Regions from separate parts of the Halobacillus amylolyticus genome, predicted to be linked through region 2. Evidence: riboswitches for the same ligand, from Rfam matches in the RefSeq annotation. Region 2 holds a riboswitch; each other region holds the start of a gene.
What was found. Region 2 has a riboswitch for S-adenosylmethionine ahead of MUO15_RS07795 (hypothetical protein). Riboswitches for the same ligand answer to the same signal wherever they lie in the genome.

Region 1 (7,317 bases), 1.6 Mb from region 2:
GTATGCTAAGCAAAGGCAAGTCAGTTTAGCGGAATTGATTGGCGGAACTCGCTCATCGGTTAAAGCAGGCGCTGTTCTCAGTCTTTCTAATTCTCTTGAAAAAGATATCCATCAGTTGAAACATTCCGGGTATGAACGATACAAGTTGAAAGTTGAAAAAGGGAGAGAGAAGGAAATGATTGAGCAAGCACAAGCGATCGATCCTGAGTTAGCGATCATGATTGACGCCAATGGCATGTACACGGAACAAGATCTTGATCACTTATTCTCACTGGATCAACTTGGCTTGCTAATGATCGAGCAGCCATTTCAGCCAGGTGATTTTTATTTGCATAAACAAGCCCAGCAACAGATGGAGACCCCGCTTTGTTTGGATGAGTCGGTGATGTCATTTCATGATGCGAAACAAGCTATCAAGCTCGGGAGTTGTCGTGTAGTTAATATAAAGATAAACCGAGTAGGCGGTCTCATGGCAGCCATCAACATCCACGATTTTTGTCAGGATCATGACATACCCGTTTGGTGTGGCGGAATGGTTGAGACAGGAATATCGAAAGCACACAATATAGCCTTAGCTTCATTGCCGAACTTCTCGATTCCCGGTGATTTATCCAGCTCAGACAGGTATTTTAGTAAAGATCTTCTCCACAGACCAATTAAAGTGGTGAACGGAGAAATCAATGCGCCCGATGGTTATGGGATCGGCGTTGAAGTTGATCAGTCATTTTTGGAGAAGATGACATACCAGAGTTTTTTGGGGGATATAAAGTAGCTCTCAATTTCAGCTTTAACGGCATTTGAATGGCCGATTGCCAACCATTTTCGATTAAGATGCATTTGGTAATATTTTCTTTCTCGCATTTTTATGTAATAAACCTTTCCTTGATTGTTCAACCTACAAAGAGAGGAGGTTATTATTATGGAGAAAAATCAATATTACGTAAACATTGGTACAAGAGAAATTTCGATCAATCATGATGCAAATAACGATGAGTTCATGATCAATGCGGACAGGGAGGAGCTTCTTCTGTTACGCGAGGTGTTTAATGAAATGTATAATTCTGATACTCGCGCTTTTTTTCGCTCTCACGTCCCGTTTGAGGAATATCACAAAGATAGTTCAAACGATGAGTATGATGAAGGGATGATGAGGGCGTTTCAGATGCTCTATGATTTAGGAGATGAAAAGACGAGGCAGCATATTAGCGGAATGGGCATACTAAAGGATTTAAACTAAACAACCGCCTCCTTAAAAAAGGAAGCGGTTGTTTTCGCGTGTTTATTGAGGTAATGAACTTAATCCCGGCATTTCTTTAGCATGATCAATGACTTCTTGAGGGATTGTAATCTCTCCAACCTCATTAAATTTGCTGTACGTACCACTCATTTCTTGGCTGATAGATGCTTTTTCTCCATCCATTTCCATAGTAAAGTCCATGGCTGATTCGATTGCTTCTGGGTAGTAGGTATCTTTATTAATGGTTAAGGTGTAGCTTGCCTTTTCAACTGTTAATCCTTTCAGTAAATCCTCAGGTAGTAATTCTTTCGGCATCGATTCGGTCATGGTTTTTTTAATCAGTTTTTGAACGTCCTCCCCTTTTGAACTAAAAGATAGGATGTAGGAATCCTCTTTTTCTTCAAGGTTAAATTCATCTACATACTCCTGTAGCGTTTCAAGCTGTTTTGCAGGTGTTTGCTGTGCTGCACTTACTTGATTTAGCTGCTCAACGATTTCTTTAGGAGCTTTAAACCAGCCATCTTTACCTGGCTGGGACATATACATGCCGCGATCGGAATAATACTGTTCAACGGTTTGCCCGAAGATCTCAATTGTTTGATGAAACGCTATCGGGTCCATCTGCATTTTAGAATCGATCGTTGTTTTAATAGGCATATTCATTGGCATACTTCCAGTTGTGTCTGTGCCTTTAGGTGACTGAAGACTAATATTTTGTGTCATATTAATACTCATGGCTAAACTGTCTAAGCTCTTAGATGCTTCAGAAGATTTTGCAAATACTTCTTTAGCTTTTTCTCCTTCTGCACTTGAGCAAGCTGCTGACACAAGCATAATAAATAACAAGCTGATAATCATCCAACTTTTATGTTTCATTACGATCCCCTTTCGATAATGTACTACTATTACATACGAGTGAAAAAACTTTTTGTTTCAAAAATATACAAAAAATCCTTTTCTTTCTAAATGTTTACCTCATTACTGCAAAAGGGTAACGTAATTATAGTTTACAAATGGGAAGAAGAACACTACTGTTTGTAATTCGGCTTGCTTATGATACGATTTATATAGCAATGAACACGAGTGAATGGAACGTCTTTCCATATTCACTACATAACAACGGATTAAAGGCAGATGATCTTGCATGAAAACATTTAATGATTACTACAGAAATCAAGTTAAATTATCTTTTGATAATCATCCATTTTCAAAGTCACCGAAGCATGTTTGGGTTATTTGCCGTTATAAAAATGAATGGCTGTTAACAAAACATAAGGACCGTGGGCTTGAATTTCCAGGTGGCAAAGTAGAGCAAGGCGAAACAGCTGAAGACGCTGCAGTTAGAGAAGTTCTAGAGGAGACAGGTGCTAGTATTGCGCATATTGATTATGTAGGTCAATACCATGTAGCTGGAAAAGGGGGCACCATCATTAAAAATGTGTATTTTGCTTCCATTTCTCGGTTGAATGAGCAGTCGCATTATTTTGAAACACATGGTCCTGTCCTGCTGGCCAAACTTCCTGAAGGAATTGTCAGCAACGAGCAGTATAGCTTTATGATGAAGGATGAAGTGTTACCTTGTTGTATGAGCCAAATTAGAAAAAAATTTTTGCGGAAGCCTGCTGAATAGGCATAGGTGATCAAATTTTACACGAAAGAGAGCGTGCAAATTATTATTGCACGCTCTCTTTATTTATATTGAGGAAATGAGGAAACATTAGTTATTTCTGCCAGAGGCAGGTCCAGCCTCTTTAATAGCCGTACTGGCATGTGTAAATTGCTTAAAATTTTCGTGGAACTTCGCTGCTAATTCCTGTGCTTTCTTGTCATAAGCATTAGGGTCGTTCCACGTTTTTCTTGGTATGAGAACATCGTCTGGAACACCAGGGCAATGGAGTGGGATTTGTAAACCAAATACTCCATCTGTATATGTCTCCACAGAATTAAGTTCCCCCTCTAGTGCTGCATGAACCATGGAACGAGTGTAAGAAAGTTTCATTCTCTGTCCTTCACCGTAAGCTCCACCGGTCCAACCTGTATTGACTAAATAAACATTTGTATCAAATTGATCGATTTTCTCTCCCAGCATTTCTGCATATACTGAGGGTGCTAATGGTAGGAATGGTGAGCCGAAACAGGCTGAGAAAGTAGCTTGTGGGGAAGTAACCCCGCGCTCGGTGCCAGCAAGTTTACTTGTATATCCACTTAAGAAGTGATACATGGCTTGTTCTTTTGTCAATTTGCTTATTGGAGGCAGGACCCCAGTAGCATCAGCAGTAAGGAAAACAATCGCATTTGGATGTCCGGCAATGCTTGGTTCAACTGTGTTACTAATATGATGCAGCGGGTAGGCAGCCCGAGTATTTTCAGTCAAGCTAGTATTGTCGTAATCAGGTTTTTGTGAATCTGGATCGAGCACAACATTTTCTAAAACGGAGCCAAAATGAATCGCATCAAATATTTGTGGTTCCTTTTCGGGTGATAAGTTAATGCATTTAGCGTAGCAGCCACCTTCAATATTTGCGACACCATTATGTGACCAGCCGTGTTCGTCATCGCCGATAAGACGTCGCGCAGGGTCTGCTGATAAGGTTGTTTTTCCTGTGCCAGATAAACCAAAAAACAGCGCTACATCACCTTCTTGGCCAATATTCGCTGAACAGTGCATAGGCAGAATATCTTTCTTAGGAAGCAAGTAATTCATGACTGAGAAAATTGACTTCTTAATTTCCCCAGCATATTCTGTTCCGCCAATCAGTACGATTCTATGCTTGAAGGAAATCATGATAAACGCTTCTGAATTCGTTCCATCTTGATTGGGATCTGCTTTAAAAGTAGGTGCAGAAACGACTGTGAATTCAGCCTCATGGTTTGAAAGCTCCTGTTCATCAGGACGAACGAACATTTGATGGGCAAATAGATTATGCCAGGCGAATTCGTTAATCACTTGGATAGGGAGTCGATATTTTTCATCTGCCCGGCATAGCCTTTAAATATATATAGTTCATTCCGTGTTTCTAAATACTTTAATACTTTGTGGTACAAACGGATAAATGTTTGCTCATTGATGGGCTGGTTAGTGCTCCCCCACTGTATATCTGATTCAGATACATGATCTTTCACAATAAATTTGTCCTTAGGAGACCGACCAGTATAGGTGCCCGTTGTAGCTAGAACAGCCCCACGATCGGTTAACGTTCCTTCTTTGCGAGAGAGTATTTTTTCAACAAGTTGTGGTACTGACAAATGGTGGACGTGCTCTTGTGCTAACAGTTGATTTAGTTCTGACATTTGGTTAATGGCACTCATATGTGTCTACCCGCCTTTACTCTGAAATTAATAAAAAGCATCAGGTGCTTTAATTTGATTATTAGTATAGCACATTCAATTTAATAAACCATACTAATCCTGAAAATGCTTTCATTTTATTTTATAAAACTACTTCAGTATATATAGTCGCCACATTCGACACTCGCGACATAAGCAGAGCACTTCTGTGAAGGAAAACCACTTCACTGCAGTGCTCTGCTTGGCCCCGCAGGACGCGGGCCAGTTCGACGTTGAAACAGGACGTTTCGTTTTAGCCGAACTTCCTCTTTCCCCGATCTTAGCCGAACTTCCACTAGTTCAGGTCTAAGCGCCCCTTTCCGCTTTTCTACTGTCTAGCTTCGACGCTTTTCTTAAAACATAGTAAACTAATTGACATTAAATGTTGTTTTCGGTACGATTATTTCGAACGGATACTCTCTTATCCAGAGTCGGTGGAGGGACAGGCCCTGCGAAACCCGGCAACCGTCAGATCACTTTGACATGGTGCTAACCTGGAGCAAGGCAATTTGGTATGCCTTGGACGATAAGAGCGAAAGGAAGCAGCCCCTTTCCTCTTTATTAAGTAGGAAGGGTTTTTTCTTTTTATTGGGAAATGGTCCAACACAATTTTAAAGTTAGTACATATTTATATGTACACATAAGGTGAATTGTGCGATGGATAGAAGATCGACGTTAATGAAATCATAGAAACATAGCGATTTCTACTCATACTGGTAAAGAGTTCCGTATAATTTTTGTACTTAACAGAAGGAGGAGTTTTAGAGAATGACTGCCAATCGCCGGTTATTCACATCAGAATCTGTAACAGAGGGTCATCCTGACAAAATCTGTGATCAGATTTCCGATGCTATTTTAGACGAAATTTTAAAAAATGACCCCAATGCACGTGTAGCGTGTGAAACGACAGTTACGACTGGACTAGTACTTGTCTCAGGAGAAATCAGTACAAATACGTATGTAGATATTCCTGCAATCGTTCGTCAAACTATTAAGGATATTGGATATACGAGAGCAAAATACGGATTTGATGCTGATACGTGTGCTGTTTTAACAGCCATTGATGAACAATCTCCTGACATTGCTGGCGGAGTAGATGTCGCACTTGAGTCTAGAGAAGGTCAAATGAGTGATGAAGAAATTGAATCGATCGGTGCAGGCGACCAAGGTTTAATGTTTGGTTATGCAAATAATGAAACAAAAGAACTTATGCCGCTACCGATTTCTCTTGCTCATAAATTATCGAAGCGTCTTTCTAATGTACGAAATGATGGTACACTCTCCTATCTGCGTCCTGACGGTAAAACACAAGTAACTATTGAATATGACGATCAGGATCAACCTGTTCGTGTCGATACCATTGTGATCTCAACACAACATGCTGAGGAGATCACACTTGAGCAGATTCAAAAGGACTTAAAAGAAAATGTTATTCAGCCTGTTGTGCCAGCACATCTTATTGATGAAAAAACAAAATACTTTATTAATCCTACGGGTAGATTCGTCATCGGCGGGCCACAAGGGGATGCTGGTTTAACAGGTAGAAAAATTATCGTGGACACATATGGCGGGTACGCTCGTCATGGAGGTGGCGCATTTAGTGGTAAAGATGCAACAAAGGTTGACCGCTCTGGTGCTTATGCAGCCCGTTATGTTGCGAAAAATATCGTAGCTGCAGGCTTAGCTAATTCCTGCGAGGTTCAGGTAGCTTATGCAATTGGTGTAGCACAGCCTGTATCGATTTCCATTGATACACATGGATCTGGCAAGGTTTCAGAGGAGAAGCTTGTTGCGGCCGTTAGAGAGTTGTTTGATCTTCGTCCTGCCGGCATAATAAAAATGCTTGATCTTCGCCGGCCAATCTATCGACAAACAGCTGCTTTCGGTCATTTTGGACGTACGGATGTTGAGTTCCCTTGGGAAAAAACAGACCGGGCTGAAGAGTTGAAAAATCGACTTCAGTAAGAAAAAGTATAAGAAATCAAGTTTCTAGATAGGAAAGAAAACCGTTCTTTGCGATAAAGAACGGTTTTCTTTGTTTTAAAATCAAGCCCGTTTATTTAGCCTGTTGTTTTTTATAGACTTGTCCTTTCTCAATGTAGGTTGTTCGAACGCGATCCAGTTCCTTATAGTCATCTTCATTTAATTCACGTATCACTTTAGCAGGTCGTCCAAAAACTAATGTGCGAGGTGGAATCACTTTTCCGGGAGGCACAAGACTACCCGCTCCAATAAAAGCTTCTTCTCCTATTTCAGCTCCGTCTAAAATGAGAGATCCCATTCCAATAAGGGCATCTTTTTTTACATGGGCAGAGTGAAGTGTCACTTGATGCCCTACGGTTACTCCGTCTTCAATGATAAGCGGTTGATTCGGACTTTGGTGAAGCATGCTTAAATCTTGAATGTTTACCTTTTCTCCGATTCGGACGGGAGCTACGTCACCTCGTATGACTGTTTTAAACCAAACACTTGAATAGGGGCCGATCGTTACATCCCCTGTAATGACGGCGTCCTCAGCTATGTATACGGTAGAGTCAATTTGTGGCAGTCTTCCATTATATTCGCAAATCATGTTATCCCCCCTATAATATGAATATAACCAGTATAGCAAAGTGTAATTCTTTTGTGGGGGGGTTTCCTTAATGAGCTCTACACCAGCTTCCATAATTATCGTTCATGGAGCATTCGAACACATTGGTAGATATAATCATTTGATTAAGCAATTTGAAGCGGACGGATACCGCGTACTTGGT
Region 2 (7,317 bases):
CTGTTCAAGGGACATCATCAGGTGATCGGGAAAAAATCTCCAGTGAGCCTTTATAATGAGAAGCTTTCCACGTATACGAAAGGAGATGCCTTTGACCATGATGCCGCGGTCGGATTTATTAAATTATGGGGACTGCCGACGAAAGTGCATGCTGATGTGCATAAAGCAGGGGCGAAGAAGGCTGATGAGCAGCCGGTGAGTGTGCATGAGTAAACTTTGGGGCGGACGATTTACTAAACCAACCAATAAGCTGGTCGAAGAGTACACCTCTTCGATCGGTTTTGATGACAGGCTGGCTCTACAGGACATAAAAGGCAGTCTTGCGCATGTCGATATGCTTGGAAAGTGTGGGATCATTTCTCAGGAGGAAGCTGCACAAATCATAGAAGGATTAAACATTATCCAAAAGAAAGTTGAGAACGAAGAAGTGACGTTTTCTGTTGAACATGAAGACATTCATATGAATATTGAAAAACTGTTGATCGATGAGATTGGTCCTGTTGGCGGCAAGCTCCATACAGGGAGAAGCCGGAATGACCAGGTAGCGACTGATATGCACTTATATTTGAAGGAAAAAACCACTTATCTCATTCAGCTTGTTGAAGCGGTGCAAGAGGCGCTTGTCAGCCAGGCGGAATCTCATGTCGAAACGATCATTCCTGGTTATACACACTTGCAGCGAGCACAGCCGGTTTCGTTTGCCCATCATTTGCTTGCCTATTTTTGGATGTTTGAGCGCGATAAGGAGCGTCTTAAGGACAGTGTGAAACGGATTGATTGGTCGCCGCTTGGTGCGGCGGCACTTGCTGGTACGCCTTACCCTGTCGATAGAAAGATGACGGCGGAGACGCTCGGATTTGATAACGTTTATCCAAACTCATTGGACGCCGTCAGCGATCGGGATTTCATCCTGGAATTTTTGTCGATCTCATCCATTTTAATTACACATATTTCAAGACTGTCGGATGAATTGATTCTTTGGAGCAGTCAGGAATTTGATTTCATTGAGCTTGATGATGCGTTTTGTACGGGTTCGAGCATTATGCCGCAGAAGAAGAATCCGGATGTGCCTGAGCTGCTGCGTGGCAAGACAGGAAGGATTTACGGTAATCTGATGGGGCTGCTCACGCTTCTGAAGGGTCTTCCGCTTGCCTATAATAAGGATATGCAGGAGGACAAGGAAGGGATGTTCGATACGGTGGAGACGCTTGATGGGGCGCTTTCCTTGCTTGCTCCGATGCTTGCTTCAATGGAAGTGAAGGGGGCGAATATGCGTCAGGCGGTGAACGAGGATTATTCGAATGCAACCGATATTGCAGATTATTTGGCCGTAAAAGGGTTGCCGTTTCGCCAGGCTCATGAGGTGATCGGTAAGATTGTGCTTTATGCAATTGAAAAGAATAAATATTTGCTTGATTTGACGCTTGATGAGTATAAGGAATTTTCTGAGCTGTTTGAAAAGGACATCTTTGCAAAACTAGCTCCCGAACAGGTTGTGGCTGCCCGGAAAAGTGAAGGTGGCACAGGATTTGAACAGGTGGCACAACAGCTTGAGTTGGCAAAGCAGCACATTAAATAATGTAATTTAACTTTGTCAATATTCTGAATACTATTGACTTTAGTATGGTTTATTTGTAACATGACAAGTAACTTAATAACGTTTACTTACTCTTATCTAGAGCAGGCTGAGGGATTTGGCCCTTTGACGCCCGGCAACCGGTCTATCGACACGGTGCTACTTCCAACGGACATAGTTTGTGTTCGGAAGATGAGAGGTCGAAGTACAACCTTCACCCTCTTTCATTTTGAAAGGGGCTTTTTATTATTCAAGAAGCGGGTGATATGGGATGAATAAGGACGAGTGGCTAAAGCGGTCTAAGGAACCGAAAGTAACTCATCGAGACGTACGATTAGGATTACACAATCCCCATGGAGGATGCGGTAATTAAAGTGCTAGCCAATAGCATTGGAAGCATCACGGTTAAGGCCAACTGTCACTTCTTAAAACATCTCGTCATACCATACCTGTGTGTTAGTCATGTTTTATGAGGATAAACGGCAGTATGTTTGAGATGGGTGAAAAAGGGCTATTATAACAGTAAAAACGATGAAAGGATATGACGATATGACTAAACACGTAGAGGCCTATTTTAAGACGGAGAATGATGCTGAAAGTGCTAAAGCTTCCTTGCAAAAGATTGAAATTGAGAACGAGCTTGTTGAACCAATCCCAGATGATTCATCGCTGTTGGCTCGATTAGTTCCATTAAGCAATTTCAAAAATCCTGGCTCAGATCGCCATTTGACCCATCTACTACAATTTGATGTGAAGGAAGAGGGGTACAAAAGTGCCTTAAGCATTATTGAGGAGCATGACGGACATATGGATCAGTCTGAAGTGGAAAGTAACTAGAGTAGGAGTGGCGTTATGAATGGTCAAGGTTTTTCAAAAAAACAGCAGGTCATTGGACATTTCGAAGATTCGATTGATTGGGTACAATCCTTAAGTCAACTGCCGGAGGAATCATGGAGGCTGCCAATTGAACAAGGTAAATGGAGCGTAGCGGAAGTTGTACGCCATCTTGTGCTATGGGATGAATTTATTATAAATAAACGTTTGCCGTACCTGTTCACCTCACAGGATATGCCAGTGCCGCCTGATGTTGAAGTAATGAATGAGAAAGCAGCTATTCAAGCACGCAATGACAGTAAGGAAGAAACGGTTGATTTATTCGAGCAAACGAGACGTGAGCTTGTGAATCGATTAAATGATATTGAGGATATTCGCTACGAAGAGGCGATATCTTTGCAATCCAGTAAAGTAAGTTTATATGAATACTTGGAAGGGATTATGCAGCATGACGTGCATCACTTTGAGCAAATTAAACAAGTTCTCAATGATAAAGATGCCTGAGGAGCAGGCATCTTATCTACATATAAATGCTCGCTAAAAATATCCCCAGTGTTTCTTGATAAATTTCTTCAAATTGGCTTAGCGGGAGGGGGTTAACGCCGCTTCCCAATTCAACTGTATAACCTGGACACTGCCATACTTTAATAAACCAATCCTTGTATCCAGCATAGCTATCAATAAACTGGATGGGTTCATAACCACTTACTCTTTCAAACTCATTCACAATCACTTCAGCCCTTTGTGGGGCAAGCCCTTCATATCCCCAATAAATGACTTCCCCTTGCGTATGAAAAGCCAACAATTTATCAAAGGAACGAGTTCCGGCTAATTCTGCCATTGTAATACTCTCCGGTTCCGTTAACGGCTGATAACCTGGAAAGTCGCGGGGGCTGGTTCCGTTGGTTTGCGGGCAGCTTCTACCTCCCACATGGCAGGATATTGGTTATTTAAGTCAACTCCACGTATATTAGCTTTCCATCCACTAAAATCGGAACTGCCATTGTTAATTTGTAGAGCGAGCTCTCCGAATTCACCTTCAGGAGGCCCGTTTAGTACGAGGTTAACGCCATCGGGATCAACCATCGGAACAATAGATAAGGTGATCTGATCATAAAAAGGATTCATCAGCCTTCCACGAATGGTTTCTCTATTCGTTAGTGATAGTAAATATGTGTTTAAAAATTCCATAATGATGGCTGTCGTTATCCATTCGTTAGCATGAAAGGAGCCGTTCCAGTGAACCACCCTTGGTCCTCGCCCAATTTGTAACTCCACTAAGTCTTTCCCCATAACGCTATTTCCGATCGCTTCTCTCCTAATAAAAGGATACAGCTCATAAAGCTGGTTTAAATGATTCGTTAAAACCTGGAAGTCATAATTCTGATTGCCATTCACAACAGGTGTGGTCACTCGCTTGGGAATTTGTATCGTTTGTCCCACTTGTAGTGAGGTTGGATTGACAGTTGGATTCAATAGAAGCAGATTGTCTAAAGAAATTTGATGAGCTGTAGCAATTTTATAAAACGTGTCTTCTGGCCGTATTTGGTAGATGGAGGAACGGTATCCAGGTATTCTTACAGTCTGGCCTACATTTAAATTAGTAGGAATAACAGAAGGATTAGAATCAATAATTAAGGATAAAGGAACATTAAATGTATTGGCATAGTACCAAAGTGTATCTCCTTGTCTTACTTGAATATCCATTTATGGCCCCCTAACATTGTTGTTCCCTATATTATATGGGTTTTGAAACGAGTACATGAGGTTATTTTTACAAAAGCATTCACAGCTTAAAGATTTCAGTTAGAATAGAAGGAGGAAATGAGGAAAGAAGTGAATGAGATGAAAACATTTAAAGATATTGAGATAGAAGGCGCATTAGTTGAAAGGCTTAGAATCCATGGAGTAACGGCCCCCACCCCCATTCAGGAAAAAACAATTCCGAGGCTTCTGGATGGGAAGGATGTTATTGCAAAGGCACAGACTGGAACAGGGAAGACGCTTGCCTTTCTACTGCCAATTTTACAAAAAATAGATGTCGGGAGATCTGAAGTTCAGGGGTTGATTGTTACCCCAACGAGGGAGCTTGCCCTGCAAATAACAAGTGAAGCGGAAAAGCTGCTCCCTAAGGATGTGAATGTGCTGGCCGTCTATGGTGGACAAGATGTCGCCAAGCAGGCACATAAATTAAATGGACGAGCTCACCTGGTTGTGGCTACGCCTGGGCGCCTTCTTGATCACTTACGCAGGGAGACGTTAAACTTGGGCGCTGTTGAACATGTCGTGTTGGATGAGGCAGATCAAATGCTTGAAGCCGGCTTCCTCCCTGATGTGGCCGCTATTTTACAGCAAACACCTGCAAACCGGCAAACGAGCGCCTTTTCTGCTACGATTTCACAGCAGGTTAACTCCCTAGCGAAAAAATATTTAACAAATCCGGAGCGCGTAACGGTTAAATCAGAGACAGTTACCTTGTCAGAGATTAAGCAGCTTGTCTATGAAACAACGGACCGGGCTAAACAAGATGCTTTACTAAAGATTATGGGTGAACACCGCCCTTTCTAGCCTTGATTTTTTGCCGGACAAAAAGGAGGGCTAGAAAGCTGAATGAAGCCTTGCTCAGTCGAGGATTCGAAGCTGATGAGCTTCACGGGGACCTGTCTCAAGCGAAACGAGAGAAAGTGATGAAGCGTTTCCGTGATGCGAAAATTCAATATTTGGTTGCGACAGACGTAGCAGCAAGGGGGCTGGATGTCGAAGGGATTACCCATGTTTTTAACTATGATGTGCCGCAAGATGCCGAGAGTTATATCCACCGAATTGGCAGAACAGGCCGAGCCGGCGGAAAAGGACTCGCTATTACCTTTATCGCGCCTAAAGATCGACAAGCACTAAAAGTTATAGAAAAAGGTATTGGGGAGAAGCTCCACAGAAGAACATTAGACGCTCTATCTCCTCGGAAAGAAACAGAACGGTTTGGTTCGGAAAAACAGCAACGCTCGTCTAAACGAAGAAAAAGATAAAAAGAGTGCAGCCTGCTCAGAGACAGGCTGCACTCTTTTTATGGAAAAATGGGGTTAGGGGACAATCGATACGGCTTAGAGAGCAATTGCCTTTGTGTCTTTCCTCTAAAACTTTTCAAAAAACAATAACATTGAGTCAGTCCGTTAAATATGATAAATTAAATATATAATTCCGAGTATATAGATAGGAATTATCATTAATAAGGGGTTGAAGCTAATGGGAGTTGAATTTGTCGACCTTTTCAATCAATGGGCAAGTTCTTATGATGATACGGTATCTGGAAAAGATCCTGAATATAAAGAGGTTTTTGAGGGCTATGAGGCTATGCTCCAGGAGCTGGCTGATTTAGCGGTTTCACCAGTTTTAGAATTTGGGGTTGGAACGGCCAACTTAACGAAAAAGATGGTTGCCCAAAATAAAGTGGTTGCGGGAGTTGAGCCATCTGAAGAAATGCGTCGGATTGCAAACGTGAAGTGCCCGGAAGCGGCTGTGTATGAAGGGGACTTTATTAATTTTCCTTCCTTACAGTTGCCAATCAAATCAATCGTTAGTTCTTTCGCGTTTCATCATTTAAACGAAGGTGAGAAACGATTAGCAATACAATCGTATTATGATAAACTTGAAGAAGGTGGGAAGATTATCTTCATCGATACACTTTTTAAGGATGAAGCCCACAAACTGTCATTAGTAAAGGATGCTGAGGAAAAAGGTTATCTTAACTTGGCACAAGATTTACAGGAAGAATATTATGCCTATCTCAATGACCTTGAACAAATGTTTCTCAAAGCAGGTTTTGAGGTATCCTTTAAACAGAAGAACAAATTCGCTTGGTTAATACAAGCTAAAAAAGGAGAATAGTTTATGCCTAAGATGAATGTAGAAAGCTTTAACCTTGACCATACGAAAGTGAAAGCACCATATGTACGCCTAGTCGGTGTGACCGAAGGAGACCATGGGGATAAAATTTATAAATACGACATTCGTGTAAAACAGCCCAATAAAGAGTACATGGATATGCCTGCTTTGCACTCTTTAGAGCACCTGATGGCAGAGAAGAGTCGTGACCATCACAGCCGAATTATCGATATTGGACCAATGGGATGCCAAACAGGCTTTTATCTAGCAGTCCTCAATGATGACAGTTATGAAAATGTCCTTCAGCTGTTGGAAAATACATTGAAAGATGTGCTTGAAGCAGATGAAGTTCCGGCATGTAATGAGGTGCAGTGTGGATTCGCGGCTAGTCACAGCCTAGAAGGTGCAAAAGGACTTGCGAAAGACTTGCTGGATAGACGCGATGAATGGGATCAAGTCTTTTAAATTCGGAGGGTGAGGTAACCTATGGCTTACGTCAAAAACGTACAATCATTAATTGGCAATACCCCAATGATTGAGCTGACCCACTCATCGATACCGAATCAGGCACGTATTTTTGCTAAGCTTGAATTCATGAACCCAGGCGGTAGTGTTAAAGACCGTCTGGGTTTAAAGTTGATTGAGGATGCACTTGGAAGAGGTTTATTGAAAAAGGGCGGTACTATTATTGAACCAACGGCCGGCAATACAGGAATTGGTGTAGCCCTTGCGGCAATCGGCAAAGGGTTTCGTGTTATGTTTGTAACTCCTGAAAAGTTTAGTCAGGAAAAACAAACATTAATGAGGGCCCTCGGTGCCGAAGTGGTAAATACCCCGACAGAACAAGGAATGCGCGGGGCGATTAGACGGGCAGATGAGCTTTGTAAAGAAATTCCGAACTCATTTAGCCCGGAACAGTTTAACAATCGTGCTAATCCAGATACGTATTATGAAACGTTGGGTCCGGAAATTTATAACGATTTAAACGGCGCGGTCGACGTTTTTATAGCAGGTGCGGGCACGGG
Region 3 (7,317 bases), 600 kb from region 2:
GCTTTTGCGACATCTCCCCAGCCAATGCTTCGCAATTCCCAGTGTGCGAACCAAAGAGGATCGTCACTTCGCGTGTTACATTCTCTGTTGCATTTTGAGAGGAGACCCCGGCCTCCGAGACATTCTGTACAACAGGCTCAGCTGTAGCAGTAGATGCTGTGGACTGAGAGCTAGCTAAATACCCGCTAAGCCAAATTTTTTGATTTTCTGTCATAGTTGGGAGCACCTGATTTAGTAGCTCCGCTTGTTCTTCTTTAAAAGGACTGTTCATCACCTGGAACTGCAAATATACCCACCTCACAAAAAATTTCTGTTTTTATTTTTTATCCTGAATCGCTATCTTCGTTCACGACCTAATGTGAACAAGAGTTTATTCAATTGTTTACCTGCTGGTAGTAACGATCAAGCGCCACTACCATCGGCCCCATTTTAGGATGATCGGGCTGAAGGACGTTCAAGATCCCATTACGTTTCAGTTCATTTGCTGTAACTTTTCCAACAGCCACTGCTAGCACTTGCTTATTGAAAGCCTGAATGATCTTTTGGGTGTCAGGATAATCCGCCAATAAATTTTTGACCTGTGTTTTACTTGTGAAGACTACCGCATCAAGGGATTGTTCAATGACAGCTTTTTTTAATTCATTAAGGATTTGCGGAATAGGAGCTTCATAGAAATAAGGCTGTGACAAGTAAACCGAACAGCCAATCTTCTCTAGTTCATCCTTTAGCTTTGCATCATCTTGATTATAAGCTTGCAAAAAAACACGTGGCCGTTTGCCAGCTATTTGTTCGTCAGCAAATGTCCTCAAGAGATTTTCCATTGTTCCATCTTCGGACACCATACTGACTTGGACAGCATTGTTCTTGCACCAATTCAGTGTCTTCTTTCCACGGATTGCCAGATTCGTTTCGTTTAATTTTTCAATAAATGCAGGGTAAAGTCCCGCTTCTACTGACGAGTCGGCCAAGGCTTTAGCTCCTATCCCTGTCGTAAAAATTGTCCAATCAAATGTTTCGGATAGATAATCTTTTATATTCTGACAGCTAGTCTGTTCGTTTAACGTTTGTTTCCCTTGGATGGAATAAACTACTGGGTTACCGCCTTTTTTGTGGATCAAGTTGCTTAGTGGTTCAGCACTCCGATCAGCAGCCACTCCAATTTGCTTTCCATCTAAACCATTCATACCTCGTCCCCCTATCATTGGAATATCCATCTCCTCCTATGGATCACCACTTCAGCCTTAGGAGCAATGTATCATTCATATATGATTCATCATTGGCTCAAGCTGTGCTCATTTTGCAAGGCTTCATGAACTCGGTCAGTCAATGCGTCGATCATTATAGGATGGTTCCCAAGATATTGACACAGGACCACCTGTTGACTTTTCTCCTGCATCCCATTGATTTTGTCCTGCATCGACCTCATAAGCAGCCCGGTAAACCAAAGGTAGGGAATCACGAAAGTTTGTGACCACCCTTCTTTCAGCGAAGTTTGCAATCCTTCATCAAAAGAAGGTGAACAGGCCGCTAAATAGCTGACATTTACATTAGCGACGTCCATTTTCGAACATAATTTATGTGCAATTTGTTCCATCGATTCTTTGGTCTCTGAATGACGGCTGCCTCTTCCAACTAGCAAGATGTTCGCATCTGAATGGCGGACCACCTTTGTTTCCTGCACACGTTGGACTAAAATATCAATCACCCGATCCTGGATTCCGATCGTTCTTCCATAAACAAAATGGATGTGCGGATGGCGGAGCTTCGCACGATTAATCTCTTCCGGTATATCCGTATAGTAGTGACCCGCACTCAACAATAAGACGGGGATAATAGCAACCCTAGTGGCTCCTCGCTCGACGAGATTCTTAATTCCTTGAGCCATATCCGGTTCCGCCAGTTCTAAAAAACAGGTTTCCTGAAGAGGAACGTCTATACGCTCCTGGACGGATTGAATCAAGGAAACGGCTTCCTTACGCGCCTTCTCAACACGGCTACCGTGGCTTACATATAAAACTGCTTGCATGTAACCATCCCCTTCCTTTTAACCAACAATAGAAGGAACAGGCATTTCTTCCTCGTCTTTCATCTGTTCAAACCATTGCAGCTGCTCCCTCAGCTTCACGACTTCTCCTACGACTATCATCGAAGGATTCTCGAGATCCTCGACCTTCCCTACAATGTCCTCTAGTGTTCCTGTTACGGTACGTTGATGTTCCATCGTCCCCCACTCCACCAGAGCGATCGGTGTACTGGGAGCGCGGCCATGTCGAATCAGTCTCGCGCAAATTTCCGGAAGTTTTTTGACACCCATATAAATGCACAAAGTGTCCATGCTTTTCACTACATGCTCCCAATACTCTTCCTGATCATGTCCGAATTTGCTTACTCCTGATAGGAAGGCTACAGACGAACTATAGTTACGGTGTGTGACTGGAATACCAGCATAAGCAGGAGCAGCTACACCAGATGAGATCCCAGGGACGATTTCATAAGGAATATCCCTTTTTGCTAATTCTTCGGCTTCCTCTCCACCTCTACCAAAAACGAAGGGATCCCCGCCTTTTAAGCGGGTTACTGTTTTCCCTTGTAAGGCAAAGTCACAAAGAAGCCCATTAATGGTTTGTTGGTCTAAAGAATGATTATCCGGACGCTTACCGCAATAAATCAGTTCAGCTTCGTCCCTCGCTTCATCAAGTAAGTCTTTGTTAATCAATCGATCGTATAGAATGACATCCGCCTGCTGAATGGCCTTCAAGCCTTTCACTGTAATTAAATCAGGATCACCGGGTCCTGCACCGACGATATAAACTTTTTTCATAAGCCACCTCCTCCCCTTGTTGCAATGAATTTTTAAATCAGCTTACAGAAATAATCTACTTAATTTTTATGACTGGTTTCCTGAAGTGTGGAGACCGCATTCTGTTTTATTAAACCCTTGCCATCTCCCAGAACGATCGTCCCCCTGTTCAGTTACTGGCTCAGTACAAGGCATGCAACCGATACTTGGATACTTTTGATCATGTAATTCATTGTAATCCAAGCTATTTACTCGGATATAATCCCAAACGTCTTCCCATGTCCAGTAGATTAGGGGGCATACCTTAATCGACTGAAACCGTTCATCCTTATTTACAAAATCAGTGTGACTTCGACTCGGAGACTGTTCTCGCCTCAGCCCTGAAATCCAGGCTGTTGCCCCACTAAGCGCATCCTCAAGCGGCTTGATTTTTCGAATATAACAACATTGGCCTGGCTGCTTTTTCCATAATGCTGGACCATACTCGTTCGCTTGCTCATCTAAAGTCAAATCCGGTTTCTTAATATGAATGTGAAGCTGCGGGTATCTCCGCTTCACTTTTTCGATCAGTTCATAAGTTTCTGGAAAGTGAACATCTGTATCAAGAAACACAATTTCTGCATCTTTCTTCACTTTAGAAATCAAATCAATCAACACAATACCTTCCGCTCCGAAACTACAAGCATAGACGATTGATTCACCATAAGACTGATAAGCCCATTCTAATACACTGGCAGCGCCTTTTGTGTCATCCGAAGGGTGCCAGCTTTCAAATGGATCACCAGAGAAATTCTCATACGAAACGATGTTATTGCTCATATTTTCCTCCTTCTAACTAAAGCAAGCTCGTAAATTTAACATTAAAAAACCTCTCTTCTTAGCAAAAGTAAGAAGAGAGGTGTTCGATGCGAACATATAACTACCTATCTTCTTATCTTTCAAGTGCCTAATGCACCCGCTGGAATTGGCACAGTCTCTGATAAATGATCCATCAGACCCGTTGCCGAGGCTTCAAAGGGCCAGTCCCTCCACCTCTCGCGATAAGAATTAAATTGTGAAATTGTGGTATTTGATATTGGTAAATATATTATTCCCTTTTAGAAAAAATGTCAATGGTTTAAAGGAAAATTATTAATTTTTCATACTTTCTGAAAAAAGACCGTTTCATAAAGTTTTGACATAAAGACAATTATTTACATCTATTATTAATCCCAAATATCAGCTCTAGGAACACCTGCTGTTCTCAAATAGTCTAATAACTGACCAGTATGTATCGATTCATGATAGGCAATCCGTAAAAGCATGTCCCCCAAACTTCGTATGTATCCAACATTAGAGCGATCAATCTTTATATTTGAAAGGTCTTCTGCTTTGTAAGTTGATATCGTTTCTAAAAAAGCTTCACGATAAGGCTCTGCAAACTCCAATTCCTTCTGAACAGATTGTAAAGGGACATTATCAAAGGGAGATTCAAAATTGCTTAAGCTGCCTTTATTTTTAATCGCCATATGGTAATAGTGTTCGCTCTCTAATACGTGCCGAATCATCTCTAAGGAGGTCATTGCCTCTTCATCAGGTCTCCATTGTAGTACATCGGATGGAATAGAGGACCATACCTTAATACTTCGTCTTCTTACTTCAGTCAAGTTTAGCTTCACTAGTTCTATAGAATTCATTTCATCCCGTCCTTTTGTTTATCTTTTCAGTGCACTCGAATAAATTTTTGAGACCTTCTTATAAACATTGGTTTACAATTTCCTTGCCAATTCCGGAGGCTGCTCCTGTGATAATAACCTTTTTATTTTTGAGCATGTAAACATCCTTTTATTTATGTAAATTGATGGACTCGACTGTTTTATAAGGCCTCATTCCTTAAATCTTCCCATAATAATAGTATTATAGTATTTACCGTCAGAAAGAATTTTGTCTTTTTTTAATACACCTTCTATTTCAAAGCCAAGCTTTTTATACAGTTTAATGGCTTTATCGTTTGTTTCTAAAACATTCAAAGCAATTTTTTTAATGCCATTTGCGTCCGCCCAAGAAACAGACTCTTTTAAAAGATTTTCCCCAATCCTATATCCCCAAAAATCTTTTAATATGCATACCCCAAATTCTACTTTATGAGAAAATCTATTCAAATAAATTCCTTCGCATCTTGAAAACCCAACGATCCGATCATGAGCTACAGCAACTAAAAATAAGTTTCTTGAATGCTCAGTGTCCGTTTTTATAATCTGTTCAAATCCCGGTATATCTATGAACGCCTCCCCTTTTTCTCTGTCCAAATTTTCGGTCTCGCCGTCAATCTGTAATCTTAGTGCGGACAATTCTTTTGCATCTCTATCGATTGCAGATCTAACAGTATAATTTATCCCCTTAACGTAAAAATCTCGTTTGTTTATTATCATGATATACTCCATTCATAATTTAAAAATGATTCTGGCCTACCTAAATCTCTGTCGCGTTAAATATCCCGGCGAAACCCTTTCCTTAAAAATGCGCACAGCAAATGAAGCGCTTGTTTTGACTAGGACACAGAGTAAATATGTACCTCTTGCCCTGATAGCACGGTACGCTTTTCAAAGTCCATCCTAATTTTCTTAGCCACTTCTATCGATCCTACATTTCCAGGTTGAATTAAAGCAATAAGTCGCTGTTTACCGAATCGTTGAAATCCATGCTTCCTAAGAGCTTCGGCAGCCTCGCTCGCGTAACCTTGCCCCCAATATTTCCGGGATATCCAATACCCTATTTCGAGCTCTTCTACTCCATCAATCATTTGCGGAACAAGGCCAGCGTGGCCAACTGGGATATTTTCCTCCCTTCTAACCAGCACTCTTAATCCGAGATCAGACCCAACTCTGTATGTACTATAAATCCAGTCCAAAAACTGCCTTGCACCTTCTCTATTTTTTGTATGGCCATTACCGATAAACCGAACCATTTCAGGGTCTGACAACATAGAAATAAGAAACTCTAAATCTTTATCTTCGTATCGACGAAATGATAATCTTTCCGTAAATATTTTCACGATTAACCCCCTCTTATATTTAGAGATTACATTGATGAATCCTTTGAAGCGATACCCCCATGTTCTAAAAACAGAACCTAGTACGGAAGGAATGTGGCTTATAAGAAGCGTGCCCGATTGGAGAATAATCTGAAAAAGATCAAATTTTTCTTACGAGTCTTAAGGAAACATAATTTTCATCAGATGTATTAGAATAAGCCATCTTCTCTGAGTTCTTAGTAAAACCCTTAGCTTCGTAAAATGGAATCCCTTTATAATTTCCTTTTTGCACAGAGACCCATTGTTCTTTTGCGCCTTTTTCAATCTGGACTTCCGTTAAGTAACGTAGCAGTTGGGTACCTATACCTTCCCCACGACGAGTAGGGTCTAAGTACAAGACATAGATCTCGCTTTTATTAAGATCGATCCTCCCTCCACCAATAGCCCCAACTACTACACCATTATCAAGCTCTACAATATAACCGTCCCAGCCCTCGGATTCACTTAATTCACGATATATTCGCTCATGATTATAAAATCTCTTATTATTCCTTCTTATATTTTCGTCACTTCTGATACCTTTATATGTATCGAGGCACCCCTCAGAGCAAACTCTAGAAATACCTTCAACATGTTCGGTAGATGCCCTTTTTATCTCAATCATATAATTCTCCTTTTCATCTGATTATTAAACTATCTGTCTATGTGTCTGGGGTAATGTCATCTTTACATTCTTCGACTTAATTCCTCGAAATTCCTTTTCCACTTAAGAATCCGGCTCTTCGTACACAAAGAAAAAAGCGCAACCATTACTCCAGATTTGCGCCATTAGATTATCAGATCGTCGTTTTCATTAAAGTTCTAGACTGAGAAAAGCTGCTCTTTATGACAAATGGCTGCACCTAAGTGTCGCTCTCATATCATTAAATCGTTTCTAAGCTGTTTCATAATTTTATTTTCTTCAATTAATTGCCGGATACGAAGATCATTCTTGTACTTTTGAGCCGGTTCAGGGGGCGGCTTGTGTCGACAGAAATCAAAATGGTATTGAAAAAAATGAAGTTAAAACATGCATCCCCCTCCTTCATTCACAGGGAGTTTTTTCTTATGCAAACAACTTCCACCTTTACTTTACAGGGATCCAGATTTCTGAATATAAATCAGGACTGGAGGTATCTTCATCAGAATACACCTCTAATTCCGGTGTACCTGCGTGCTTATAACCACTAGAAGGAAACCATTCTGAAAAGATTTGTTTCCAAACTTTCGGCATCGCATCCGGCATCGGCCCGTGAACTTCAAATACAGCCCACTTGGATGCAGGGATTTCCAATTTCAATAACCCATCAGGCGTATCACCTTCATGTGCTGTACCTATCCAATAATCAATTGCTTCGGAGCTTTTATCGACACACACACCCAACACACCTTCGACCGGACCATTGTTCAATTTAAATAATAAATCGTTGGTTCCATCTTCATGTACGTCATCCCACATTATTGG
Region 4 (7,317 bases), 270 kb from region 2:
CTATATTGACTCCCAGGATGATCCTCAGGCAGCCCACTTTCCCCATGCGGAAACAGCTTCTCTCTCAACGTACCCTCCTGGTAATCCTTCTTATACAATCCACGCTCTTGCAGCTCTGGTATCACCAAATCAACAAAGTCTTCCAGATCCCCAGGGGTTACTAAATGGTTCAAGTTAAAGCCATCCACACCCGACTCTTCAAATTGAAACTGGATTGCGTCGGCAACCTCAGTCGGATTTCCAACGATAATACTATTACGGTCTGGTGACTCAAAGCGATTGAGCACTTCGCCAACGGTTAGCTTCTTAGGTGCGTCTTTTGTTAGTGTGGCCGCTTTATAGTGGCCGCCTTCTGTGGACTTTGTGTATTCAAAAGGAAGATCTGGATCCATTTCTTCATACTCGCCGATGTCATAGCCGCTTGCTCCGTATTGTGCTTTAGCGGCATCTGCACTCCAGTGACGTGCGTATTCTTCAAACTTTTGTTCCGCTTCCTCTGTTGTTTCGCCAACAATCACGCTAAGGAAGGAGAAGATTTTAATATTATCTGGATTGCGGCCGTGGTTTTCCGCACGCTTACGAATATCATCGGCATAGTAGTGAATTCGCTCTGGTGTCGGGCCGCCGACAAAGATACACTCGGCGTGCTTGGAGGCGAATTCGCGTCCGCGTTCGGATGTGCCGGCTTGATAGAGGACAGGTGTCCGTTGTAAGGATGGTTCACTCAGGTGCGGCCCTTCCACGGAAAAGTATTTTCCTTCGTGATTAATTTCATGAACTTTATCCGGATCAACCAGTGTGTTATTTTCGACATCTTCAACGACGGCATCATCTTCCCAGCTCGTCTCCCAGAGCTTATAAGACACATCAAGATATTCATCAGCGATATCGTAGCGTTCGTCGTGTTTGATCATATTCTCAAGGCCAAAGTTGCGCGCGGCATTTGGCAGGTAAGAGGTAACCACGTTCCACGCGATACGTCCTTTAGTCAGGTGATCGAGGGTGGAGAAACGCCGAGCATTCCCGAATGGAGCTTCATAGGTGGTGCTGACCGTCATCGCAAAGGATAAATGCTTGGTCACGCTGGCCATCGCTGGAATAACCAGGGCAGGATCATTTAAAGGAACCTGCAATCCATCACGGATCGAGGGGTCTTTACTTTTTTTATAAACGTCATAGATTCCTAGTACATCGGCGAGAAACACGGCATCAAATTTGCCTCTTTCTAATAGTTTAGCTAAGTCCATCCAGTAATCTAAGTCTTTATAGCGGCGGTGGCGCTGACTTCTTGGATGTTTCCACAACCCATGAGAATTGTGCATCGCGCTATTCATTTCAAAGGCATTTAAAATAATTTGTTTCGTCAACTGTATTCCTCCCTAGATTTCCTTTTTAGTGTTTCCAACCTCAAACACATGAAAAAACCTCTTCTTTAAAGAAAAAGAAGAGGTTGAAAACGCAAATGTATGGACTCCTCCTTATCTTTCAAGCCATAGAGCTTGCTGGAATTGGCACAGTACTACTACAGTCTGCTGCCGAGGTTTCAAAGGGCCAGTCCCTCCACCTCTCGTGATAAGAAATTATAATTAAATTTTTATGTGATCCAAAATATACAGCATATCCCAAAAGGTGTCAATGTTAATTTTTAAAAAATTCTGTTCCTTCGCAGATTAGTCAGGGTGTATTTAGGATTAATAAACCCAAATTTTGAAAAAAGAGAGTTGACATGGAAATATAAACTTTGCTATGATGCTGTTTATCAGATTATTTGAATAATTTTATAGTTTTTCACTCTTATCAAGAGTTGGCTGAGGGATTTGGCCCTACGACGCCCGGCAACCACCCTACAAGGGGAACGGTGCTACTTCCAACAGACTTTATTTGTCTGGAAGATAAGAGGTTGGAGCATATATGAATTCAGCCTCTTTCTTTGAAAGGGGCTTTTTTATATTTCATTGAAAAGAACTTTATAACAGGCTAAAGAACGTTGGATAAAGTTAGACATAATTAGCAAAATGAGGGGAGAAATGTACATGTTTACAATCTATTTTATTACCCTAGCCGTGTTCTGGGGGCTTGGCTTACTTATTTGGAATAAAGTCTATCCAAGGTCAAAGGAGGAAAATAACTAATGGGAATTGTTTCGGGACCACTGTTATGGACGCTTGTCAGTCTTCTGGCTTTGTACTTTGTCTTTGTTGTATGGATTGGAAAAAAGGGGAATCAGCATAGTAGATCGATGAACGGTTTTGCAACAGCAAGAGGGAATGTCAGCCCTTGGCTTGTAGGGGCAAGCTATGCAGCAAGTTTCGCTAGTGCCAATTTGTTTGTAGGTGTTCCTGGTCTAGCTTATGAACATGGAGTTTCAGTATTATGGTATACGCTCGGTGGCTTTGGGGCTGGCTGGATCGCTCTTCTGCTATTTGCTAAGAAGTTTTGGAAATATGGAAAGAAGTTCGGCGGAGTTTCCACACTTCCTGAATGGCTTGGGAGAAGATATAACAGCAAAACCTTGCAAGTCCTCGTCACTTTTTTAGTATTGTTTAACGTGTATTATATTGTCGGTCAAAATGTCGGGTTGGCGACAATCTTTGAATCCGTTATCGGCATTCCTTATTTCTGGGGGATTCTGATTGGTGTGACCATTACGATTCTCTATATTGGACTTGGCGGTGCCTTTGCCCAAATTGTTACGGATGGTATCCAAGGAACCTTGATGGTAATCACATCTATCCTGATCTTTGCGTCATTATTTTGGACGATAGGTGGGGGACTGAATGTATTTGGTGAGCTTTCTACTAAACTAGAAGCGATCGATCCAGAATTGATCGCTCCGCTAAACGGACCCTATGACAGTGTCTTAGCTATTTTGTCGGTTCAATTTTTACATATTAGTTTTGTTGTCATGCCGCACCTGCTTAATAAAGTGTTATCACTGGAAACGGAGGATCAGCTTCGGCCGTTTACGATGTCAGCGGGGCTTGGCATGTTCTTCATTACCGTGTTAATGGTGTTGGGTGGTCTGGCAGCTAGAGTGCTGGCTCCATCGCTTAGTAGTGCGGACTCGGCCATTCCCGTCTATGTACTAGAAGCCTTTCCACCAATCATTGCTGCGATTATCATCGTTGGGATTATTTCAGCGATTCTATCAAGTACAGACAGCTTGTATTTGAGTATTACGTCAAGCATTGGAAACGATCTGTACAAGGTGCTGGCTCCGATCCTTTCGAAAGGGAAGTTATCCAAACATCAATTGGATGTACGCTCGGTAAAAGTAGCCAAAGGCTCGCTCATCTTTGTTGGTTTGGCCACCTTTTACCTGTCGCTCGATCGACCTGATTCGCTGGCGATCCTGATTCAGTTTAGTTTCTCAGCGATTATCAGTGGCCTCCTTGCTCCGATTGTATTGGGCTATTTATGGGGGAAATCCAATGGTTACGGTGCAATAGCCTCGCTCATTTCAGGTACGGGACTCTATGTTCTTTTTACTAGTTTGAATGTCTTTGAAAATATTTATATATCCTTGTTCCTTGCCGCTGCTGCTGGATTTGTTGTGATGATCGTGACGAGCTTAGTCACGACGTCTAATGTAACAAAAGAAGAAGAGGATGTCTTTTTAAAAGATGTGCTTTAAACGATTAACTCAACATTTAAGAGGTTATTACTTTGACACAAACAAAAGTAGAATCACTTAGGAAATACCCCATTCAATTTTCCAATGATGGTTCCTGCTTGGATGTTCCAATGGCTGGGTGTAAACATTCGTGTACCAGCTCCGATGGCTTTCTTCCCGTTCTCAGGATGGAAGGATTCATTCGATGGTGACTTGCATGTTAACGGGAAGGATGGGATCGAGTTTTATACTCGTAAGAAAGTGATGAAGACTCGTTGGGTGTGATGGTAGACAAGGGATTTTAGGAGGATTGTACTTGAAGGAGTTTAGGCTATCGAAATCATGACTTCAGTCTCCAAGTAGCTTTTTCAAATGCTGCTTGGAGGCTCTTTATTGAAGGGTTTAGCATAATCCTAAATCTATTGATTGTGCAATTTCCACAAAATAAATGTAATTCAACAATCTGAGATGGGGCAGCATACAGACCAGGGATAGAGGACTATTTATACGAAGCAAATAAAGGTGCCTGCCCCCTGTTGTGTTGATACGTAAACGTATAGGGGATGGGCACCAAAGTCTTAAGTTTAGCTAGCATTGCAAATTAATTCAATAACAAAATGTATTTTTGAAAATAAATTGCGCTGATATAGAGAAAAGATGGGGGTCAAGTACTTGGAAACTTATGAATATCAATTTAAGAACTTACCGCTTACACCATACATATGCAGGCATCTCATTTTAGAATTATTTAACGAAAGAGTGGAGATGAGACAAACGATTGTTAATGAGGTGACAGCAGCTCATTTAGCTAGAGGTGGGAAAGAGGCAAACGTAGCTGACAAGCCAAGAATGTTGAAAAAGGCCTTAGAGAAATTAAAGAAAGAAGGATTAGCTAAGAATCCTTCTTATGGTTATTGGCTTATTACTAATAATGATTTAAAAGTTAGTGAAGTAGAAGTATCTGATCATAATTTAACCAGCCAGAAAACGGAAACAAGTGAGGCAATTAAGGAAGAGTATGATGCTGATTTTGTTTTTGGAGAAGGGAGTGGTACTGTCTATTTATACTATTTGCCAACATATGAAATGAATTCTAGTAATCTAGAAAAAAATACGTGGGCATGCAAAATTGGAAAAACTGACAGAGATCCATTACAAAGGGTGCTTACACAGGCTTCTACAGCTTTACCGGAAAAACCAAAAATAGCAGTAATTATCAAGACAAATAACTCACATGTTTTGGAGCAATCTATCCATAATATACTTACTTATAGAAATAAAAAAATTGAAACAGCGCTTGGAAACGAATGGTTTGATACCAATCCTGATGAGTTTCTTGAAATAGTACAGTTTATAACTCAATCTCGATATGACTATCCTGCCGTGCGCTAACGTACAGATGTTAAGCATCAAACTAAGTGTAATAAAGGAGTGCCAGTAAGTGATTAAGGGAAGTTAAGCATACTAAATAGTCAATAATAATATTAACCCTGCTTAATAAAGAATTATGGTACGTGATAGATGGGAGCAAGCTAGTTCAAAGGAATTTATTACATCTATAGCATAGATGCCACTACAGAAAGATTTCCGTAGAAAGCCCAACAAAGAAACAAAGGAAATACGAATTTAATACGGCCAATATTCTCTTACTTAAAATTATTACTCGGTGCTTCAATCGCTACTGTAATTGGAAGTCTTACTGGAATCAGTTTTGCAGTTCGGTGTTTATTAATTAGGATATAGGCATAAACCTCAAGTTCTATGATGAAAATGTAATGGACAAAGCGAAAGATTCAATTATTACAATATTAGGTGCTATTTTCATAGTTATTGCTTCTATGAGCAAGGTAAGTCTCGTTCGATTCATAAATTAAATCCCACAAACAATAGAAAGTTATATTAGGGGGAGATATAGATGTCAAACCATGAAAACGAGGAAGTGTTAACAGGAGGAAACGTCTCTAACGTTTATCGTTCTGGAAATACTGTGCGACGAGAATTAAAGTCAGATAGTCCCAAAATTCATAAGCTATTAAAGCATTTGGAAAACAAAGGTTATAATTATGCACCAAAGTTTTTAGGTATTGATGATAAAGGAAGAGAAATATTATCCTTTATTGAAGGAGAAGCTGGTAACGATCCTTTAAAAGAATACATGTGGTCTGATGATGTTTTAAAAGATATAGCGAAGATGCTCCGTCTTTATCATGATGCTGTGAGTGATTTTCCATTATCAGATGACTGGAAACCGATAGATAATACTCCACACAAAATGGAGGTATTATGCCATAATGACTTTGCTAGATACAATATTATTTTTAATCATGGAAGACCACTAGGGATTATTGATTTTGATGTTGCCGGACCTGGTCCAAGACTTTGGGATATAGCTTATACTCTTTATACTTGTGTCCCCTTAAGTAGATTTTATCTCTCTGAAACAGGGGAGGAAGTTTATTATCAATCACTACAGCAGGCTAACCGTATAAAACAAAGAGTTAGATTGTTTTTTGAATCTTACGGTGGGGAATAGAAGAAGATTATTTGGAGATGGTATTGCTACGATTAGAAGGGTTATGTAAAACAATTACAAGAAAAGCGAGTGAAGGTGACATTGCTTTTCAAAAGATGGTAGATGAAGGGCATCTTGAACATTATCAAAACGATATTAAATTTATTCGTGAACATGGCAAAGAGTGGGCTTAAGGATAGATTTTTATTTAACGGATGGATTCCTTCAAGTGAGTCTTTGAAACGTTTTTCCGTAATAAGGGCGAAAGAGTTGAGTAAAGGGCTTCTAAATACCATCCGTTTTACTGTTCTTATACGTCTAAAGGGCAGCATTGTGGAACAATTTTGAAACTGCTCATAGGGAAGAACGTCAATTTTTAATAAACTAAGATGGAGGAAAAATCCATATGGATAGTATTATTTTTGACCTAGATGGTACCATTTGGGACTCTATAGACACAGTCCTCAATGCGTGGAACAGTATAATAAAGGAAAATGATCAAATAAAGAGGGAATTAACAAGGAAAGACCTTGAAGGGACAATGGGGTTACAGATGGACGATATAAGTAGAAAGCTGTTTCCATACTTAGATGATAATACTCGGAAACAATTAATAATAGAGTGCTGCGATGTAGAAAATGAATACTTGGAAAAACAAGGTGGTGTTCTTTATAAAAACGTGGAGGAAGTTCTGAAGGAGCTTTCACAGAAATATAAATTATACATCGTTAGCAATTGCCAACCGGGCTACATTGAAGCTTTTTATAAGTATCATAACCTTAAAAGATATTTTTTAGATTTTGAAAATCCGGGGAGAACTGGACTTTCAAAAGGAGAAAATATTAACTTAATTATCGAAAGGAATAACCTATCCAAACCGGTTTATGTTGGAGACACGGAAGGTGATTTAAAAGCAGCTAGATATGCTGGAATTCCATTTGTATATGCAAAATACGGATTTGGACAAGTAAGTCAATATGATGATATTCTTGAGAAGTTTGATGATCTTGTGAAAATGTTCTAGATAGATCGTATAACAATAGTTTATAACATTCTTAAGTAGTCGGACTTTCATAGAAATAAAAAATAGGAAATTCCTCAATTGTGGAATTTCCTATTTTTATTTCTAATGTAAAGTCTGGGGGGCTGACTGTGGTTCCTATTCAATCTAATCATGAAATCTCATTATAAC

Region 1: another riboswitch for S-adenosylmethionine. It lies ahead of metK (methionine adenosyltransferase); the one in region 2 lies ahead of MUO15_RS07795 (hypothetical protein).
Region 3: another riboswitch for S-adenosylmethionine. It lies ahead of MUO15_RS04615 (phosphoadenylyl-sulfate reductase); the one in region 2 lies ahead of MUO15_RS07795 (hypothetical protein).
Region 4: another riboswitch for S-adenosylmethionine. It lies ahead of MUO15_RS09160 (sodium:solute symporter family protein); the one in region 2 lies ahead of MUO15_RS07795 (hypothetical protein).

What each region holds. Positions count from the first base shown of each region.
Region 1 is NZ_CP095075.1:4,022,558-4,029,874, forward strand. It holds gene menC (o-succinylbenzoate synthase) at 1-772, shown strand, start outside; gene MUO15_RS20250 (hydrolase) at 920-1,237, shown strand; gene MUO15_RS20255 (DUF6612 family protein) at 1,280-2,113, opposite strand; gene ytkD (RNA deprotection pyrophosphohydrolase) at 2,382-2,867, shown strand; partial or broken gene pckA (phosphoenolpyruvate carboxykinase (ATP)) at 2,955-4,546, opposite strand; SAM riboswitch class I at 4,983-5,097, shown strand; gene metK (methionine adenosyltransferase) at 5,333-6,529, shown strand; gene MUO15_RS20275 (gamma carbonic anhydrase) at 6,621-7,136, opposite strand; gene MUO15_RS20280 (alpha/beta hydrolase) at 7,207-7,317, shown strand, end outside.
Region 2 is NZ_CP095075.1:1,476,158-1,483,474, reverse strand. It holds gene MUO15_RS07805 (argininosuccinate synthase) at 1-213, shown strand, start outside; gene argH (argininosuccinate lyase) at 206-1,579, shown strand; SAM riboswitch class I at 1,669-1,775, shown strand; gene MUO15_RS07795 (hypothetical protein) at 2,126-2,413, shown strand; gene MUO15_RS07790 (DinB family protein) at 2,429-2,914, shown strand; partial or broken gene MUO15_RS07785 (M14 family metallopeptidase) at 2,931-4,117, opposite strand; partial or broken gene MUO15_RS07780 (DEAD/DEAH box helicase) at 4,256-5,436, shown strand; gene MUO15_RS07775 (class I SAM-dependent DNA methyltransferase) at 5,654-6,295, shown strand; gene MUO15_RS07770 (S-ribosylhomocysteine lyase) at 6,299-6,757, shown strand; gene MUO15_RS07765 (PLP-dependent cysteine synthase family protein) at 6,779-7,317, shown strand, end outside.
Region 3 is NZ_CP095075.1:876,153-883,469, forward strand. It holds gene MUO15_RS04595 (assimilatory sulfite reductase (NADPH) flavoprotein subunit) at 1-286, opposite strand, end outside; gene MUO15_RS04600 (uroporphyrinogen-III synthase) at 375-1,184, opposite strand; gene MUO15_RS04605 (sirohydrochlorin chelatase) at 1,274-2,026, opposite strand; gene cobA (uroporphyrinogen-III C-methyltransferase) at 2,045-2,821, opposite strand; gene MUO15_RS04615 (phosphoadenylyl-sulfate reductase) at 2,888-3,619, opposite strand; SAM riboswitch class I at 3,729-3,847, opposite strand; gene MUO15_RS04620 (DinB family protein) at 4,006-4,476, opposite strand; gene MUO15_RS04625 (GNAT family N-acetyltransferase) at 4,666-5,211, opposite strand; gene MUO15_RS04630 (GNAT family N-acetyltransferase) at 5,331-5,834, opposite strand; gene MUO15_RS04635 (GNAT family N-acetyltransferase) at 5,974-6,477, opposite strand; partial or broken gene MUO15_RS04640 (AraC family transcriptional regulator) at 6,940-7,317, opposite strand, start outside.
Region 4 is NZ_CP095075.1:1,742,960-1,750,276, reverse strand. It holds gene MUO15_RS09165 (LLM class flavin-dependent oxidoreductase) at 1-1,367, opposite strand, end outside; SAM riboswitch class I at 1,476-1,579, opposite strand; SAM riboswitch class I at 1,792-1,899, shown strand; gene MUO15_RS09160 (sodium:solute symporter family protein) at 2,132-3,634, shown strand; partial or broken gene MUO15_RS09155 (malonate-semialdehyde dehydrogenase) at 3,749-3,898, shown strand; gene MUO15_RS09150 (GIY-YIG nuclease family protein) at 4,286-5,005, shown strand; partial or broken gene MUO15_RS09145 (phosphotransferase) at 5,529-6,319, shown strand; gene MUO15_RS09140 (HAD family hydrolase) at 6,532-7,149, shown strand.